Regions from separate parts of the Microbacterium galbinum genome, predicted to be linked through region 3. Evidence: predicted binding sites of a transcription regulator. Region 3 holds the regulator's gene; each other region holds the start of a gene.
What was found. The regulator HrcA, encoded in region 3, represses chaperone genes, less so after heat shock. The targets are predictions, from matches to a motif close to TTNGCACTCGNNNNNNNCGAGTGCNAA.
Positions count from the first base shown of each region.

Region 1: groL (chaperonin GroEL) is a predicted target of HrcA. The motif match lies at 3,770-3,796, and genes of this name have one in related genera.
Region 2: groES (co-chaperone GroES) is a predicted target of HrcA. The motif match lies at 3,552-3,578, and genes of this name have one in related genera.

Region 1 covers NZ_JAHWXM010000002.1:239,735-245,112, reverse strand. The annotation lists gene KZC52_RS17625 (DMT family transporter) at 1-793, shown strand, start outside; gene KZC52_RS15260 (nitroreductase family protein) at 794-1,372, opposite strand; gene msrB (peptide-methionine (R)-S-oxide reductase MsrB) at 1,369-1,779, opposite strand; gene KZC52_RS15250 (DUF2332 domain-containing protein) at 1,851-2,843, shown strand; gene KZC52_RS15245 (DUF3263 domain-containing protein) at 2,853-3,110, shown strand; gene KZC52_RS15240 (LytR C-terminal domain-containing protein) at 3,136-3,708, shown strand; gene groL (chaperonin GroEL) at 3,833-5,378, shown strand, end outside.
Region 2 covers NZ_JAHWXM010000001.1:1,280,546-1,285,923, reverse strand. The annotation lists gene KZC52_RS06230 (hypothetical protein) at 1-162, shown strand, start outside; gene KZC52_RS06225 (hypothetical protein) at 169-1,212, shown strand; gene KZC52_RS06220 (hypothetical protein) at 1,209-2,324, shown strand; gene KZC52_RS06215 (THUMP-like domain-containing protein) at 2,326-3,525, opposite strand; gene groES (co-chaperone GroES) at 3,665-3,961, shown strand; gene KZC52_RS06205 (polysaccharide pyruvyl transferase family protein) at 4,015-5,378, opposite strand, start outside.
Region 3 covers NZ_JAHWXM010000001.1:209,674-215,051, reverse strand. The annotation lists gene KZC52_RS01050 (histidine triad nucleotide-binding protein) at 1-61, opposite strand, end outside; gene KZC52_RS01045 (16S rRNA (uracil(1498)-N(3))-methyltransferase) at 104-832, opposite strand; gene dnaJ (molecular chaperone DnaJ) at 836-1,951, opposite strand; gene hrcA (heat-inducible transcriptional repressor HrcA) at 1,988-3,022, opposite strand; gene KZC52_RS01030 (carboxylesterase/lipase family protein) at 3,125-4,546, shown strand; gene hemW (radical SAM family heme chaperone HemW) at 4,563-5,378, opposite strand, start outside.

The sequences.
Region 1 (5,378 bases), on a different contig from region 3:
CGTCGGTACGGCCGTCCTCGCCGTCATCGTCGCCTCCCTCCCGTCCGGCCGCGCCGGTATGGTCCGGCTCGTCCGCGGAGTACGAGGCAGGACCATCCCGCCGTGGATGCTCCTCGGCGGCGCCTGCGGCGCGCTCACCGTCTCGACGCAGGGGCTCACCGCCGCCGTGCTCGGGGTCTCGCTGTTCACCGTGGGAGTGGTCGCGGGGCAGACCCTGCACGGACTCGTGCTCGACCGGATCGGTTTCGGACCCGCGGGCGTCGTGGCCGTGACGATGGGTCGCGTCGCCGGTGCCGCGCTCGCGCTGGTGGCCGTCGGCGTCTCGCTGGGCGGAGACGTGCTGCGCACCGCCCCGCTGTGGATGCTCGTGCTCCCGTTCGCCGCCGGCGTGGGCATCGCGTGGCAGCAGGCCGTGAACGGACGCCTGGCGCAGCGCGTGTCGTCGCCCATGGTGGCGACCATGACGAGCTTCATCGCCGGCACGGTCGTGCTCGCCGTCGCCGCCGCGATCAGCGTCGTCTCGCAGGGTGCCCCGCACGGACTGCCGGCCGAACCGTGGCTGTACGCGGGCGGTTTCCTCGGCGTCGTCTACATCTTCCTCGGGGCGTTCCTCGTCGCGCACACCGGGGTGCTGCTGCTCGGACTGGGATCGGTGCTGGGGCAGCTCGTCGCCGCGGTCGCGATCGACCTGATCTGGCCCGCCGAGGCGGGGCCTGCGACCTGGCAGATCGTCACGATGGTGGTGATCGCCGCAGCATCCGTGCTCGTGGCGGTCGTGCGCCGACGGCGCTGACTACTTGTTCTTCTTCTTCTCGGACTTCTCGTCCTTCGTCGCCCCGTCCGACGGCATTCGCGTCAGCAGCGCGTCGGCATCGACGGGCGTGCGCCGCCCCGGGGACTTCGCCGGCTTGCCGCCGACGTAGAGCCACCCCAGCAGCACCTCGTTCTTCGCCAGTCCGTGCGCCCGCGCGACCGCCTTCGACCGCGTGTATCCGCCGGTGCGCCAGAACACGCCCCACCCGGCTTCGTCGAGCAGCAGGCTCAGCGTGTGCGCGACACCGGAGGCGACCGCCTCCTGCTCCCACACCGGCACCTTGTGGTTCGTGCGATAGCTGCCGACCACCGCGATCAGCAGCGACGCACGCAGCGGCTTGGTCGACGGCTTCTTCTCGCCCTCGGCCTTCGCGATCGCGGCGCCCAGGGCGAGCCGGTCGTCACCGCGCAGCTCGATCAGTCGCCACGGCCGCAGCGACGAATGATCGGCCACGCGCCCGGCGGCGGCGATCAGCGGAAGGAGCTCCTCGCGGGAGGGCGCCTCCTCGGTGACCTTCGACCAGGACTGCCGCGAGCGGACGGCGTCGAGCGCGCTCACGCCTCGGGGGCCTCGGGAGTGAAGTTCATCGCCAGCGAGTTCATGCAGTAGCGGTCGCCGGTCGGGGTGCCGAAGCCGTCGGGGAAGACATGGCCGAGGTGCGATCCGCACGTCGCGCACCGCACTTCGGTGCGGACCATGCCGAGCGAGGTGTCCTCGATGAGCTCGACGGCCTCGGGGCGGATCGACTCGTAGAAGCTCGGCCAGCCGCAGCCGGAGTCGAACTTCGTGCCGCTCTGGAAGAGCTCGGCGCCGCATGCGCCGCAGGTGTAGAGGCCGGCGCGTCCCTCGTCGAGCAGCTCGCCGGTCCAGGCGCGCTCGGTCGCCGCCTGGCGCAGCACGGCGTACTGGTCGTCGCCGAGCTCCTTGCGCCACTCGTCTTCGGTCTTTTCCACGCTGTACGACATGAGTCCTCCTGGGGTCCTCTCCATTCTCCCCTGTCGCGGGGCGCCGGGCTGCGTGCATCCACAATGGAGGGATGACGGATGCTGTTCGCGAGCGCTACGCGCGCTTCGCCGAGAAGGAGGCGCCCGGTCGCAGCGCGCTCTACGCGGAGTGGGCGGCGGGCGTCGCCGGCGACGGCCCGGTGCAGAAAGTGCTCGCGCGGATCCCCGAGAATCGGCGTCAGCCGCCGCTGGTGTTCGCGGTGACCCGGCTTCTCGGAGCAGCGCTCGAGGGATATCCGGTGTGGCGGGACTTCGTGCTCCGGAACGCGGATGCCGTCGTCGCCCAGTGCTCCGCGCGCTCGCTGCAGACCAACGAGCCGCTCCGGCTCGCGGCGCTCCTCCCGGTGCTGTCGGAGATCGACGGACCGATCGCGCTGCTGGAGATCGGGGCATCCGCGGGCCTCTGCCTCTACCCGGATCGTTACTCGTACCGCTTCAGCGGCTCCGATGGCGAGGCGCGGGTGGCGCTCGATCCGCTCGACGGGGTCTCCCCGGTCGTGCTCGCCAGTCGGGTCGACGGGGAGCTTCCGGACCTGCGGCTGCCCGAGATCGTGTGGCGCGCCGGGATCGATCTCGCACCGCTCGATGCCCGCGATGCCGACGATCGTCGGTGGTTGCAGGGGCTCGTGTGGCCGGGGGAGACCGGCCGCGAGCAGCGGATCGCGGCGGCGCTCGACATCGCGGCATCCGATCCGCCGACGCTCGTCGCCGGCGACGCGCTCGAACGCCTCGATGCTCTCGTCGCCCGGGCGCCGGTCGGGGCGACGCTCGTGATCACCACCCCCGGCGTGCTCGTGCACATCCCGCGCGCCGCCAGGTCGGCTCTGGTCGCCCGCATCCGTGAGCTCCCGGCGCGGTGGGTCACGATCGACCCGCCCGGCCTGCTGGACGTCTGGGAGCCGCCGATCGACGTGGAGGCGTGGCCCGGGTTCGCGGTCGCGCTCGACGGGCGGGTGCGTGCGGCGGCCGATCCGCTCGGCGCGTGGTGGGAGTGGCGCGCGGCCGAGCGGCCGCACCCGTCCTAACCTGGGCACATGATCGGTGACCTCACGGAGCGCGACTGCGCGATCCTCGCGCTGGAGACGGTCTGGCCCCGGCACAGCGGGGCCAAGGAGGAGGCGATCCGGGCGCAGCTGGGCATGAGTGCCGCGCGCTACTACCAGCTCCTCGGCCGGCTGATCGAGTCGGATGCCGCCCTCGAGTTCGATCCGATGCTGATCCGTCGGCTGCGGCGTCTGCGCGACGCGCGCGTCGTGCGCCGTTCGGCACGGACGCCCGGTTTCGTGGGCTGACCGCGCTCTCGGATAGCATCGTGGGGTGTCCAAGCCCACCCGTGATCGTTTCGACGACGTCCCCCGCTCATCCGGCCGCGTCGGGGCGCACCGCGCCGAAGCGCCGGGGATGAACGGATGGGTGGTGCTGCTGTGGTCGTTCGTCGCGGCGCTCGTGCTCATCATCGTGGGCATCTTCGGCTCGCTGGTCGTGATGGGGCGGATCGACCTCTTCCCCGAAGCGGTACCGACCGCCGAGCCGACCCCGGTCGAGACGGGTGTGGTCGACACGACGTTCGAGGTGACGATCCTCAACGCGACGCCCGATGAGGGTCTCGACGAGCAGATGCGCGACACCCTGCTCAACGCCGGGTTCGCCACCGTGTACGCGAGCGACAGCGGCAGCCAGGACTTCGAGACCACCACGGTGTACTACGTCGACGAGGCCGATCGTCCGGCCGCACTCGGCGTCGCCGACCTCATCGGGGGAGCGGCGGTCGAGCAGAGCGACTTCTACGCCGACCTCAACGACGGCGAGGCGAAGCAGCTCACGATCGTCGTCGGCCTCGATCGCTCCGCCACGGCGCCCGAGACTTCGGCCGAGACGCCCGCTCCCTGAGACGCGTCGGGCACCCTCCGTCCGCGGCTTGCACTCGCAGGGGTCGAGTGCCAGAATGGCGTTAGCACTCTCACACTCTGAGTGCTAAACCCAACGTCTACGTCCAGGAGGGACGAAAAAACTCATGGCAAAGATCATTGCTTTCGATGAGGAGGCCCGCCGCGGCCTCGAGCGCGGCCTCAACATCCTCGCCGACGCGGTCAAGGTGACCCTCGGCCCGCGCGGTCGCAACGTCGTGCTCGAGAAGAAGTGGGGCGCCCCCACGATCACGAACGACGGTGTGTCCATCGCCAAGGAGATCGAGCTGGACGACCCGTACGAGAAGATCGGCGCGGAGCTCGTCAAGGAGGTCGCCAAGAAGACCGACGACGTCGCCGGTGACGGAACCACCACCGCCACGGTCCTCGCACAGGCCCTGGTCCGCGAGGGACTGCGCAACGTCGCAGCCGGCGCCGACCCGATCTCGCTCAAGCGCGGCATCGAGAAGGCCGTCGCCGCGATCACCGAGGAGCTGCTTTCCAGCGCCAAGGAGATCGAGTCGAAGGAGCAGATCGCCGCCACGGCATCCATCTCCGCCGCAGACCCCGCGATCGGCGAGCTCATCGCCGAGGCGATCGACAAGGTCGGCAAGGAGGGTGTGGTCACCGTCGAGGAGTCGCAGACCTTCGGCACCGAGCTCGAGCTCACCGAGGGCATGCGCTTCGACAAGGGCTACCTGAACCCGTACTTCGTCACGGACCCCGACCGTCAGGAAGCCGTCTTCGAGGACCCCTACATCCTGATCGCGAACCAGAAGGTCTCCAACATCAAGGACCTCCTGCCGATCGTCGACAAGGTGATCCAGGACGGCAAGGAGCTCGTCATCATCGCCGAGGACGTCGAGGGCGAGGCTCTCGCGACTCTCGTGCTCAACAAGCTCAAGGGCATCTTCAAGTCGGTCGCCGTCAAGGCTCCCGGCTTCGGCGACCGTCGCAAGGCGCAGCTGCAGGACATCGCGATCCTCACCGGTGGTCAGGTCATCACCGAAGAGGTCGGCCTGAAGCTCGAGAACGCCACGCTCGACCTGCTGGGTCGTGCCCGCAAGGTCATCGTCACCAAGGACGAGACCACGATCGTCGAGGGTGCCGGTGAGGCCGAGCAGATCGAGGGTCGCGTGACCCAGATCCGTCGCGAGATCGAGAACACCGACAGCGACTACGACCGCGAGAAGCTGCAGGAGCGCCTGGCGAAGCTCGCCGGTGGCGTCGCCGTCATCAAGGCGGGCGCGGCCACCGAGGTCGAGCTCAAGGAGCGCAAGCACCGCATCGAGGACGCCGTCCGCAACGCGAAGGCAGCCGTCGAAGAGGGCATCGTCCCCGGTGGTGGCGTCGCGCTGATCCAGTCGGGCACGAAGGCGCTCAACGGTCTGTCGCTCACGGGTGACGAGGCGACCGGTGCGAACATCGTCCGCGTGGCGATCGAGGCTCCGCTCAAGCAGATCGCACTCAACGCCGGCCTCGAGCCGGGCGTCGTGGCGAACAAGGTCTCCGAGCTCCCCGCGGGCCAGGGCCTCAACGCCGCCACGGGCGAGTACGTCGACATGTTCGGCGCCGGCATCATCGACCCGGCGAAGGTGACGCGCTCCGCGCTGCAGAACGCCGCGTCGATCGCCGGGCTGTTCCTCACCACCG
Region 2 (5,378 bases), 1.1 Mb from region 3:
CCGGTGGGGGTGGTTGCGATCATCGCGTCGATCATGTCGTTGCGTCGACCGGTCGAGAGCCGGGGGATGGGTCGCTGGGCGCTCGTGCTCGGGCTGACCGCGACGGTGTACAGCCTGGGCTGGCTCGTCTGGGCCGGCATGCAGTTCGAGAGACTGGGCTGACGTCGGATGCTCGACGCCGAGGAAGCCGTCGAACTGCGCGCCCTGCAGGCGCGCGCCTACGGGCGTGAGGGCAGGTTGACCACCGCTGAGATGGCACGTCTCGAGGAACTCGGTTCACGTCGTGACCGGGACCCTGATGTCGAGCATCCCTCCGGTCCGGAGCCGGTCACCCCCGGCGGCGAGGTCGCCCCGTCGGAGATCGATGCACACCCGCACGACCAGGAGAGCGCGGAGAATCCGTCCATCGACCGGCCCCGTCGGTCGGCGATACGACGGACGATCACCATCGCGGTCGCGATCGTCGTGGTCTTCGGGATCGGCACGGTCGCCGGCTGGCTGCTCACGCGGCCGGCCGAACACGTCATCGTGATCAGCGAGGCGCAGCAGCAGTGGCAGCAGCGCCTCGTCGACGGCGGCGAGTACGACGCCGGTTCGATCCGAGTCATGGCGGTCGAGGCCGACGTGGTCGTGTGGGCCGCGACGAAGGGGGACGGGGCCTCCACATGCCTCGTGTTCAGCGATGGCGAAGTGTACCGACCGACGTGCAACGGCACGGATGCGGTGCGCTCCTCGGGGATGGATGCGGCGTTGACCGTCGACGTCGATGACGAGCTCAAGCGCCAGGTGTCGGCGCAGCTGTTCCTGACTCTCGACGGACGCCCGGCGGTGCTCTCGCAGAGCTTCCTCTACGGCGAGGCCGACAACTACGGCATGCTCTACGACGAGGACCAGTCGCGAATCGCAGAGAATCTCGTGGCACTCGGGTTCGAGCGGACGAGTCTGTGGATCGCCGGGTACGACCGCGACACTCCCGTATGGGCGGCCACGCGCACGGCGACAGGGCAGACGTGCGTGATCTACGACGGCTCCGGGGAAGCCCCGCTTTCGGTGTGCGACCCGAACGCCGCGGAGGAGGCGGGTGCCCGGTCCCTGGCGTTCGAACGCCCGGATGAGGAGACCGGAGGGACGACCCGCATCACCTATGCCTACGGGGCGGGGCCGTCGTACCTCGAGATCGCCCGGGAGTCGGCGCCGGGAGAAGCGAAGTGAGCACTGACGGCGAACTGCGAGATCTGCAGCGCAAGGCGTACGGCCGCGCAGCCGCGCTGACGCGAGACGAGGCCAGTCGTCTGCGTGAGCTCGAACAGGGTCGTCGCACCATCATCCCCGGATCCGCAGACCCGTTCCCCGAGAGGAACCATGCGGTTCCACGCGCGACGGTGACCGCTCCGGCATCCGATCGTCCGACCGACCGTGCGCCGAGCCTCGAGGAGTCCCTCGCACTCGGACAGGTGGAAGGGACGGATGCTACGGAGACTGCCCCCATCGACGCACGAGAACCGGAGGCGGCTCCGGGGACGCACGCGGTGCTGCGTCGGCACTGGCGGTTCGTGACGGTCTCCGCAGTGCTGATGCTCGTGCTGGGGATCGGCATCGGCTGGGCCGTCTTCGCGCCGCCGTCCGATGCGATAGCGCTGACCGCGGAGCAGCAGGAGCGGCGCGCTCTCCTCGAAGACGAATCCGACTTCGATCCCGGCACGCTGCGTGCGGTCGGGCAGGACGACGACTCCGGTGCGATCGTCTGGCTGGGCACCAAGGGCGAAGGGGATCTGACCTGCGCCGTCGTCGATGTCGACGAGGCGACGCAATCCCAGTGCCAGCGCACGTCCGATTTCCAGAACGTCGGAATCAACGTCGCGGTCATGCGCCCCGGCGAGACCGTCGACGAGGTGACCGCCGTCTTCACGACGATCAATGCGTACATCGTGGTCGCCACCGACGGCGATCCGATCGCATCGATCCAGCAATGGGACTCGTCGTCATCGATCCTCGCCCAGTTCGTCGGCGACGAGCGCACGCGGGCCGAGGAACTCGTCGCGCAGGGCTTCGAGATGAACCTGAGCGTCGTCGGCTACTTCCGAGACGAGCCGGTCTGGATGGCGAATCGATACGGCGAGACGGTCGAGCCCGAGGCCTGCCTGATCGTCGATGCCGCACAGCTCGATGCGGTCTGCCTGCCCTCCACGACGGCGATCGACGTCGGCCTGTCCACCTTCGTGTCGGACGACGGATCGGGTTCCGGGCCCGGCTCGTCGCTCACTCTCGCCTTCACCGCGAGCCAGACGCCCTACCTGACGATCACCGAAGCCCGAGCCGGCTGACCTACTCGGCGGCGGACACCCGGTCGGCGAGGATCGCGCGGCGCTGGTCTCCGACCCGCACCAGGATCAACGTGGCCGAGGCACCACCGCGCAGCGTGAGCTTCTTGCGGAACTGCGCCGGGTCGATATCGACTCCGCGCTTCTTGATCTCCAGCGTGCCGATGTCGTTCGCCCTGAGCACGGCATTGATCGCCTTCGGGTTCGCGGCCATCGTCTCGCGCACCCGGAAGGACTGCACGAAGGGGCTGGTGAGCGCGGCATCCGAGGTCAGATAGGCGATCTTCTCGTCGAGCATGCCGGCATCGAGGCTGCGGGCGACGTCGCCGATCAGACGAGCCCGGATCACCGCTCCGTCGGGTTCGTGCAGGAAGGCGCCGAGCGGGCGCACCTCGGCGTCGACGGCGTCGGCGCCGGCGGTGAGTTCGTGCGAGCGCTCGCCGCGGATCACGAGCGCGGCGCGGCGCACGCCGGCCCGGGCAAGAGCCCCGGTCCAGAGCACGAGCTCGACCACGCTGCCGTCGGCGCTGACCCACTGGGCCTCGGCATCGGCCGGCAGCGCATCGCGATCGTGTGCGGGGCCAAGCTTGATCCCGGTCGGCACGCGGGACGCGAGCGCGAATGCCCAGTCCAGCGAGGGGGAGTAGTCGTCGGGCGAGACGCGACGGGTCTCGCTGTGCCCGGCCGTGCGCCGGGCGGGGTCCATCCACACCGCGTCGCGCCCGTCGAGGTCGGCGCTCTCGGCCGTGCCGTGCTGCACGGTCGCGCTCTCACCGAACGGGGCGAGGTTGTACGCCGCGATCGCCGCGGTCACCGGGTCGGCGTCGACCGCGAGCACATCGAGACCGGCTCCGGCGAAGGCGAGGGCATCGCCGCCGATCCCGGAGCCGAGGTCGGCGATGCGGGTCAGCCCCGCGCTGCGCATGCGCTGGGCGTGGCGGGCGGCGACGCCGAGACGTGTGGCCTGCTCGAGGCCCGCGCGGGTGAACAGCATCCGCTCGGCGAACGGTCCGAACTTCGCTCCCGCCTTCGCACGCAGGTGCGCCTGGCCGACCACGGCCGAGACGAGTTCGGGGGAGTGTCCGTCGGCCCGCAACCGCGACACCGCGCGCGTGACCTCGTCCGTCGACTCGACGCTGCCGAGCGCATCCAGCAACTCCAGCCCGACGGGGGTCAGCAGTGCTTGCAGCTCAGACATCTCCACTCGCTCAGCCTACGCGGGCGGCGGGGCTGGCACTCGCGTTGCATGAGTGCCAGCGAAGCGCCTACACTGGCGTTAGCACTCTCGGGTTGAGAGTGCGAACAAGTCTTTCGTGTCAGCGTCAAGAAAGAAGAGGTAGACCGTGTCGGTTTCCATCAAGCCGCTCGAGGACCGCATCGTCATCAAGCAGGTCGAGGCCGAGCAGACCACCGCGAGTGGCCTGGTCATCCCCGACACCGCCAAGGAGAAGCCCCAGGAGGGCGAGGTCGTGGCGGTCGGCCCCGGTCGCATCGACGACAACGGCAACCGCGTTCCGCTCGACGTCGCCGTCGGCGACCGCGTGCTCTACAGCAAGTACGGCGGCACCGAGGTCAAGTTCGGTGCGGACGAATTCCTCGTCCTGTCGGCTCGCGACGTCCTGGCGGTCGTCGTCCGCTGATTCAGCGTTCCCGAGAAGGGGCCCGGATGCTTCGGCATCCGGGCCCCTTCTCGTCAGCGCGCGGCGGAGTCGTCGCGCCCGCGCCGTCGGAGCGACGACGGTCGGGGAAGTCGCAGCGCATGCGCCACGGAGGTGAGGCGCGATCCGATCTTCCACGACGTGCTCGTCTCGATCTCGTGCAGCCGTGAACGCAGGCTCTCGAGCTCGGTTTCCGCTTTCTTCAGTCGAGCGTGTGATTCGGCGAGTTCTTTCTCGACGGCCTGCCGGGCCCGACGCTGCTCATCCCTGTCGCCGGCGAGTCGGAGGGCCTCGGCTGCGCGCTCCTTGCCGAAGCGCACCGCCTCGGCATGCTCGTGCTCGAGTCGCATCGCTGCGATCTGGAGCTGGGTGACCTCGTCGATGCGGATGGCGAGAGCGTCGCTCTCCGGCGCGTCGTCCGCTTCGGTGAAGACCGCCAGGGCGTCGACCACGCTCTTGCGCGCGGAGTCCGCGAGGGCCGCGGCATGCGCAGCATCCGGCTCGTGTTCGAGTGCTGCGGTCACGGCAGCAGGAAGGCTGGAGGGCTCGATGCCGAACGGGAAGTCCGCGTCCCAGGTTTCGGCGTAGACGTCGACCTTCGGCTTGGCGATGCTGAGGCGCTTCGTGCCGTAGGCGCACGCGAGGATGCGGCCGTGCAATGAGCTGCCGATCCAGAGGGAGGCCGTGGCGATCTCGCGCACACGGTCGTCGATCGAGCGTGCGTCGCTGAGGGCGATGTCCCAGTCCGGGCGCTCGGCCGAGACCCGGTCGATGAGTTCGCGGTAGCGCTCGATCGAATCGTGCGCGGGCGCTGATCCGGCGACGAAGAGCCGGATGGGATGATCCCCGAGTTCCGAGCACGCGACGATGGCGTCGGTCCATGCCTCGATGCCGTACGTGCGGATGTGTCCTTCCGACAGCTGAAGGAGCACGGAGCTGTCGCGGGGTGCATCGATCGGTAGGACCGACGCGATCGTGTGGACGAGGTCGGGCGCGAGACGGTGCGGGATGCCGAGGCGCTCGAGCAGTTCGGCGGACTTCGGATCACGGACCGAGATGTAGCGCGCTTCGCGCAGGGCGCTCGTGGCGACGGCGGCACGCCAGGGAGTCAGGCCGCCGATGCCCGAGACTCCGACGGAGTTGAGCACCAGGCGCGCCCCGCGGTTGCGGGGGAACGCGCTCGGTCGCGGCACGTACGGCGACTCCATCCGTGCGTTCATCACCTCGTCGAGGAGCGCGTCCTGTTCGGCCGCGTCGAGTGACGAGAACCGCGACCACTCGGCGTCGTCGACGGCGGTCCGGTAGACGTACTCGCGCTGCGTGGAGCCGACCTCGCCACCGACGGTCCAGATGCCCGTGGCGGGCTTCTCGGTGAGGGTCGGGCCGGTCGCGGTGATCC
Region 3 (5,378 bases):
CGAGGACCTCTGCGGGGATCTCACCGTTCAGGATGCGCGTGAAGATCGAGGGTTCGCTCATGTTCCCAGTCTAGCGGCGGGGTCCGCCGGCACGGCGGTGCGCTCACCAGCGGCGGAGGGCGACGGAGAGCACCGCGATCGCCGCGGGTCCGGCCGTCGAGGTGCGCAGCACCGTGTCTCCCAAGAGCACGCGCTCGGCGCCCGCCGCGGTCAACCGGGCGATCTCGTCGTCCGAGACGCCACCTTCGGGTCCGACGACCAGCACGATGTCGCGGTCGTCCGCGGTGATCTCCGACAGTCGGGTCGTCGCCGACGGGTCGAGGATCAACACGCGCTCCACGTTCGCACGGGTCGCCAGCTCCCCCGTGCTCGCGGGAGCCGCGACCTCGGGGACCCACGGCCGATGAGCCTGTTTGGCGGCCTCGCGAACGATCGTCGCCCACCGCTCACGGCCCTTGACGGCCTTGGGCCCCTCCCAGCGGGAGACGCTCCGGCTCGCCTGCCAGGGCACGATCTCGTCGACGCCCAGCTCGCAGGCGGCCTGCACCGCGAGCTCGTCGCGGTCACCCTTCGCGAGCGCCTGCGCGAGGACGATGCGCGGGGTCGGCGACGGGTGCACGGCCCGATCGGAGATCCGCACGTCCACTCGTGCGGGAGCGACCTCCTCGGCGACGCCCTGGAGCCAGACGCCCCGACCGTCACCGATCGTCACCTGCTCCCCCACACGGAGGCGACGGACGACCGCCGCATGCTTCGCCTCGGCACCGGTCAGCGACACGAGGTCGCCGGGCTCGGCATCCGACGACGTTTCGACGAGGAAATGCAGCGCCATGGCTCAGTGCGTGCGGAAGCGGTCGCGGAGCTTGGAGAAGAGACCCTGCTGGAACTGCGCCAGCTGGGGCGCCGGAGCCTTCGCCTTCTTCGCGAAGTCCTCGATGAGCGCCCGCTGCGCGGAGTCGAGCTTGGTCGGAGTCACCACCTGCACGCCGACGCGCAGGTCGCCCCGCTGCGAACCGCGGAGCGGCGTGATGCCGCGTCCCTTGATCGTGAGCACGTCGCCGGACTGCACGCCCGCGCGCACCTCGAGATCCACCGCACCGTCGAGGCCCTGGATCGAGGTCTCGGTGCCGAGGATCGCATCGGTCATCGATACCTCGAGCGTCGCGAGCAGGTCGTCTCCGTCACGGCTGAACGCCGCGTGCGGGTTGACCGTGACCTCGACGTACAGGTCGCCGTTCGGGCCGCCGGCCTTGCCGACCTCACCGGAGCCGGGCAGCTGCAGGCGCAGGCCGGTCTCGACGCCGGCGGGGATGTCGAGCGAGACGGTACGACGAGAGCGCACGCGCCCCTGACCGCCGCAGGTACCGCACGGGTACGGGATGGTCGTGCCGTAGCCCTCGCACGTGCCGCAGGGCTGCGAGGTGACGACGTTGCCGAGCAGGCTGCGCACCGTGCGCTGGACGTGTCCGGAACCGCCGCAGATGTCGCAGGTGACGGGCGACGTGCCCTCCTGGCAGCAGGAACCCTGGCACGTCTCGCAGAGCACAGCGGTGTCGACCTCGATGTCGCGGTGCGCACCGAAGACGACGTCGCCGAGGTCGAGGGTGACCCGCACCAGCGCGTCCTGCCCCCGTTCGCGGCGGGAACGCGGGCGCGCACGCCCACCACCCTGTCCCGCGCCGAAGAACGTCTCGAAGATGTCGCCGAAGCCGCCGAACCCTCCGCCGAAGTTCCCGGCCTCGCCGTCTCCCCCGCCCATGTCGTAGCGGCGGCGGGAATCGTCGTCGCTGAGCACGTCGTACGCGTGCGTGACGAGCTTGAACTTCTCCGCCGCGTCCTCGCCCGGATTCACATCCGGGTGCAGCTGACGCGCGAGGCGCCGATACGCCTTCTTGATCTCGTCGGTGGAAGCGTCCCGGGACACCCCGAGAACCTCATAATGGTCCGCCACGATCGCCTTTCTGCGTTGTTCTTCGTCGACGGCCGCTCAGCGGCTCGTCTCGTCTTCGTCGAGCATCCGCGTCAGGTAGCGGGCCACGGCCCGCGCCGCCGCGAGATTGCTCGGATAGTCCATGCGCGTCGGGCCCATCACGCCGACCCGCGCCGTGCCGCTGGGGGCGGCGTAGTTGCTCGCGACGATCGACGCCTCGCCCAGCCCGAACGGGGCGTTCTCGGTGCCGATGCTGGCCGCGAGGCCGTGCTCGTCGGTGACCATCTCGCTCATGAGCCGCAGGAGCGTCACCTGCTCCTCGATCGCCTCGAGCAGCGGATGGATGCTTCCGCGGAAGTCCTGCTCGCGACGCGCGAGCGTCGCGGCCCCCGCCATCACCAGGCGCTCCTGACGGAACGTACCCAGCTCGTCGACGATCACGGTGGCGAGAGCCCGCAGTGCGGCATCGCCGGGAGCGGCCTCGGGCGCCGCCAGCAGCGTCTGCAGACGGTCGGCCGCGTCACTGACGGCCTGCCCCGTGAGCAGGGCGGAGAGCCGCGCGCGGAGCATGATCGCATCACCGTCGTCGATCTCGATCGGCAACGGGGCCATCCGCTGCGAGACGCCGCCGGCGTCGGTGACGAGCACGACGAGCATGCGGGTCGGGGCGAGCGGCACGAGTTCGATGTGGGTGAGGTGCGCACGGGCGAACGACGGGTACTGCGCGAGCGCGACCTGACCCGTCAGCTGCGTCAGCACGCGCACGGTGCGCACCATCAGGTCGTCGAGATCGCTCGGCGCCGCCAGGAACGACTCGATCGCCGTTCGCTGAGCGGACGAGAGCGGGCGCAGCTGGGCGAGATGATTGACGAAGACGCGGTACCCCTTGTCGGTGGGCACGCGGCCCGACGAGGTGTGCGGCGCGGTGATGAGCTCCTCGTCCTCGAGGAGCGCCATGTCGTTGCGGATCGTGGCTGCGGAGACCCCGAAGGAGTGGCGGTCGACGATGGAACGGCTGCCGACGGGTTCGTGGGTCTCGACGTAGTCCTGCACGATCGCGCGGAGAACCTGGAGTCCTCGCTCTGTGACCATCGCCCTTCCCTTCCGTTGGCACTCGGACGTTCAGAGTGCCAATCCTACCCCGCCCGCGGCTCGTCTCGTCGGAGGTCCGGGCTCCGCCCTAGGATGACGACCATGACCGCCCCCACCGCCGAGCTGTCCACCGGAATCGTCGAGGGATCGAGCGAGGGCGGGGTATCCCGGTTCCTCGGCATCCCCTACGCCGCCCCTCCCTTCGGCGAGAACCGGTTCCGGGAACCGCGGCCGGCGACTCCGTGGACCGGCGTGCGTCCCGCCACGGCCTTCGGGCCCACGGCCCCGCAGTCGCCGTATCCCGGCGCGATCGGCGAGCTGCTCGGATCGTTCAGGATCGACGGTGACGACATCCTGACCGCCAACGTCTGGGCGCCGACGGATGCCGAGCGCGCCCCGGTGCTGCTGTGGATCCACGGCGGAGCGCTCGAGCGCGGCACCGCGGCGCTTCCGCTCTACGACGGGGCCGGCTTCGCCGCCGCAGGGATCGTCTTCGTGTCGATCAACTACCGCCTCGGCTCGGAGGGTTTCTCGGTGCTCGACGACGCCCCGCGCAATCTCGGCCTCCGGGACGCGGCCGCAGCTCTCGAGTGGGTGCATCGCGAGATCGGCGCGTTCGGCGGCGACCCCGCACGCATCACCCTCATGGGGGAATCGGCCGGAGGCGCGATCGTCGCGGGCCTTCTCGCGCGCGACGACTCCCGCACCCTCGTCGCGCGCGCGATCATCGAGTCCGGCCCGTTGGAGGCGCAACCGCCGCAGAAGGCGGGGCGGGTGACCGCGGTTCTCGCGAAGCGGCTCGGCATCCGCGCCGATCGTGCGTCGTTCGCGTCCGTCCCTCCCGAGAAGCTGCTCGAGGCGCGTCGCGCGCAGTCCGCGGGCTCGTCGCCGCTGGGCGGAGCGCCGGGGTTCCAATTCGCGATCGATCCGGACAGCCTTCCGCGCTCGCCTCACGAGGTCCTGCCGACCATCGACACGCCGCTGCTCATCGGCAGCAACACCGATGAGTACCGGCTCTGGTTCACACCCGAGACCCTCGCCGAGATCCGCCCGCTCAAGCTCTTCATCGCACGTCTGGCCCTGGGAATCCCGCGCCGAGCCGTATCGGAGTACCGGAAGGCGTTCCCGAAGGCCTCCACCGGCGAGATCTTCGGACAGTTGGCGACCGACGTGATGCTGCGCGCGCCACTCTCGCGCGCGGCGCGCGCCCGCCCCGCGCTCACCTTCGTCTACGAGTTCGCGTGGCCGAGCCCGGTGCGCGACCTGCGTGCCGCACACGCTCTCGAGCTCGGATTCGTCTTCGACCGTCTGGCGGATGCCGAGGCGCAGCGCCTCGCGGGCGCCGATGCACCCCAGGCTCTCGCCGACGAGATGCACGCCGCCTGGATCTCCTTCGTCACGACAGGTTCGCCCGGCTGGGCGGCGTACGGCGCCGACCGCACGACACGGGTGTTCGACACGACGAGCGGCACGCTCCCCCAGCGGCGCACCGCCGGAATGGATCTGCTCCCGACCCGGAGCTGACCGCTTCGCTCCCGCGTCAGTCGGTGAGCTCGCGCACGACGGCATCGGCCAGGAGCCGTCCGCGCAGCGTCAACTGCACCCGACCCTGCACCGCGGCGCGGGCGTCGACGAGGCCGTCGGCGATGAGACCCGCGACGTTCGCGCGATTGCCGGACGGCAGGTCGGCCACCGCGATGCCCTCGACGAGGCGGCTCTGCAGCAGCACCCGTTCGAGCATCCGTGCGCCCTCGTCCGGACGCTCGGTGCCGGCCGCCGGAGAATCGGATGCCGAAAGCCGCTGCGCGTACGCCGCCGGATGCTTGACGTTCCACCAGCGGAGTCCGGCGACGTGGCTGTGCGCCCCCGGCCCGAAGCCCCACCAGTCGCTCCCCCGCCAGTAGGCGAGATTGTGACGCGAGCGCTGCGCGTCACTGCGGGCCCAGTTGCTCACCTCGTACCACTCGAAGCCCGCCGCGGCGAGGCGGCGATCGGCCAGCTCGTACATGTCGGCCTGCAGATCGTCGTCGGGCGTCGGCACCTCGCCACGCCGGATCTGGCGGGCGAGCTTCGTGCCGTCCTCGATGATGAGCGCGTAGGCCGAGATGTGATCGGAGTCGAGTTCGAGGGCCGCATCCAGCGACGCCTCCCAGTCGGCGAGGGACTCGCCCGGCGCGCCGTAGATCAGATCGACGCTGACCGCGAGCCCGGCCTCCTTCGCCGCGGCGACGGCCGTGCGCACGTTGTCGGGGTCGTGCGTGCGGTCGAGCGCGGCGAGCACGTGCGGCACCGCCGACTGCATGCCGATCGAGAGACGCGTCACGCCGGCATCCGCGAGCGTGCGGGCGACCTCCGG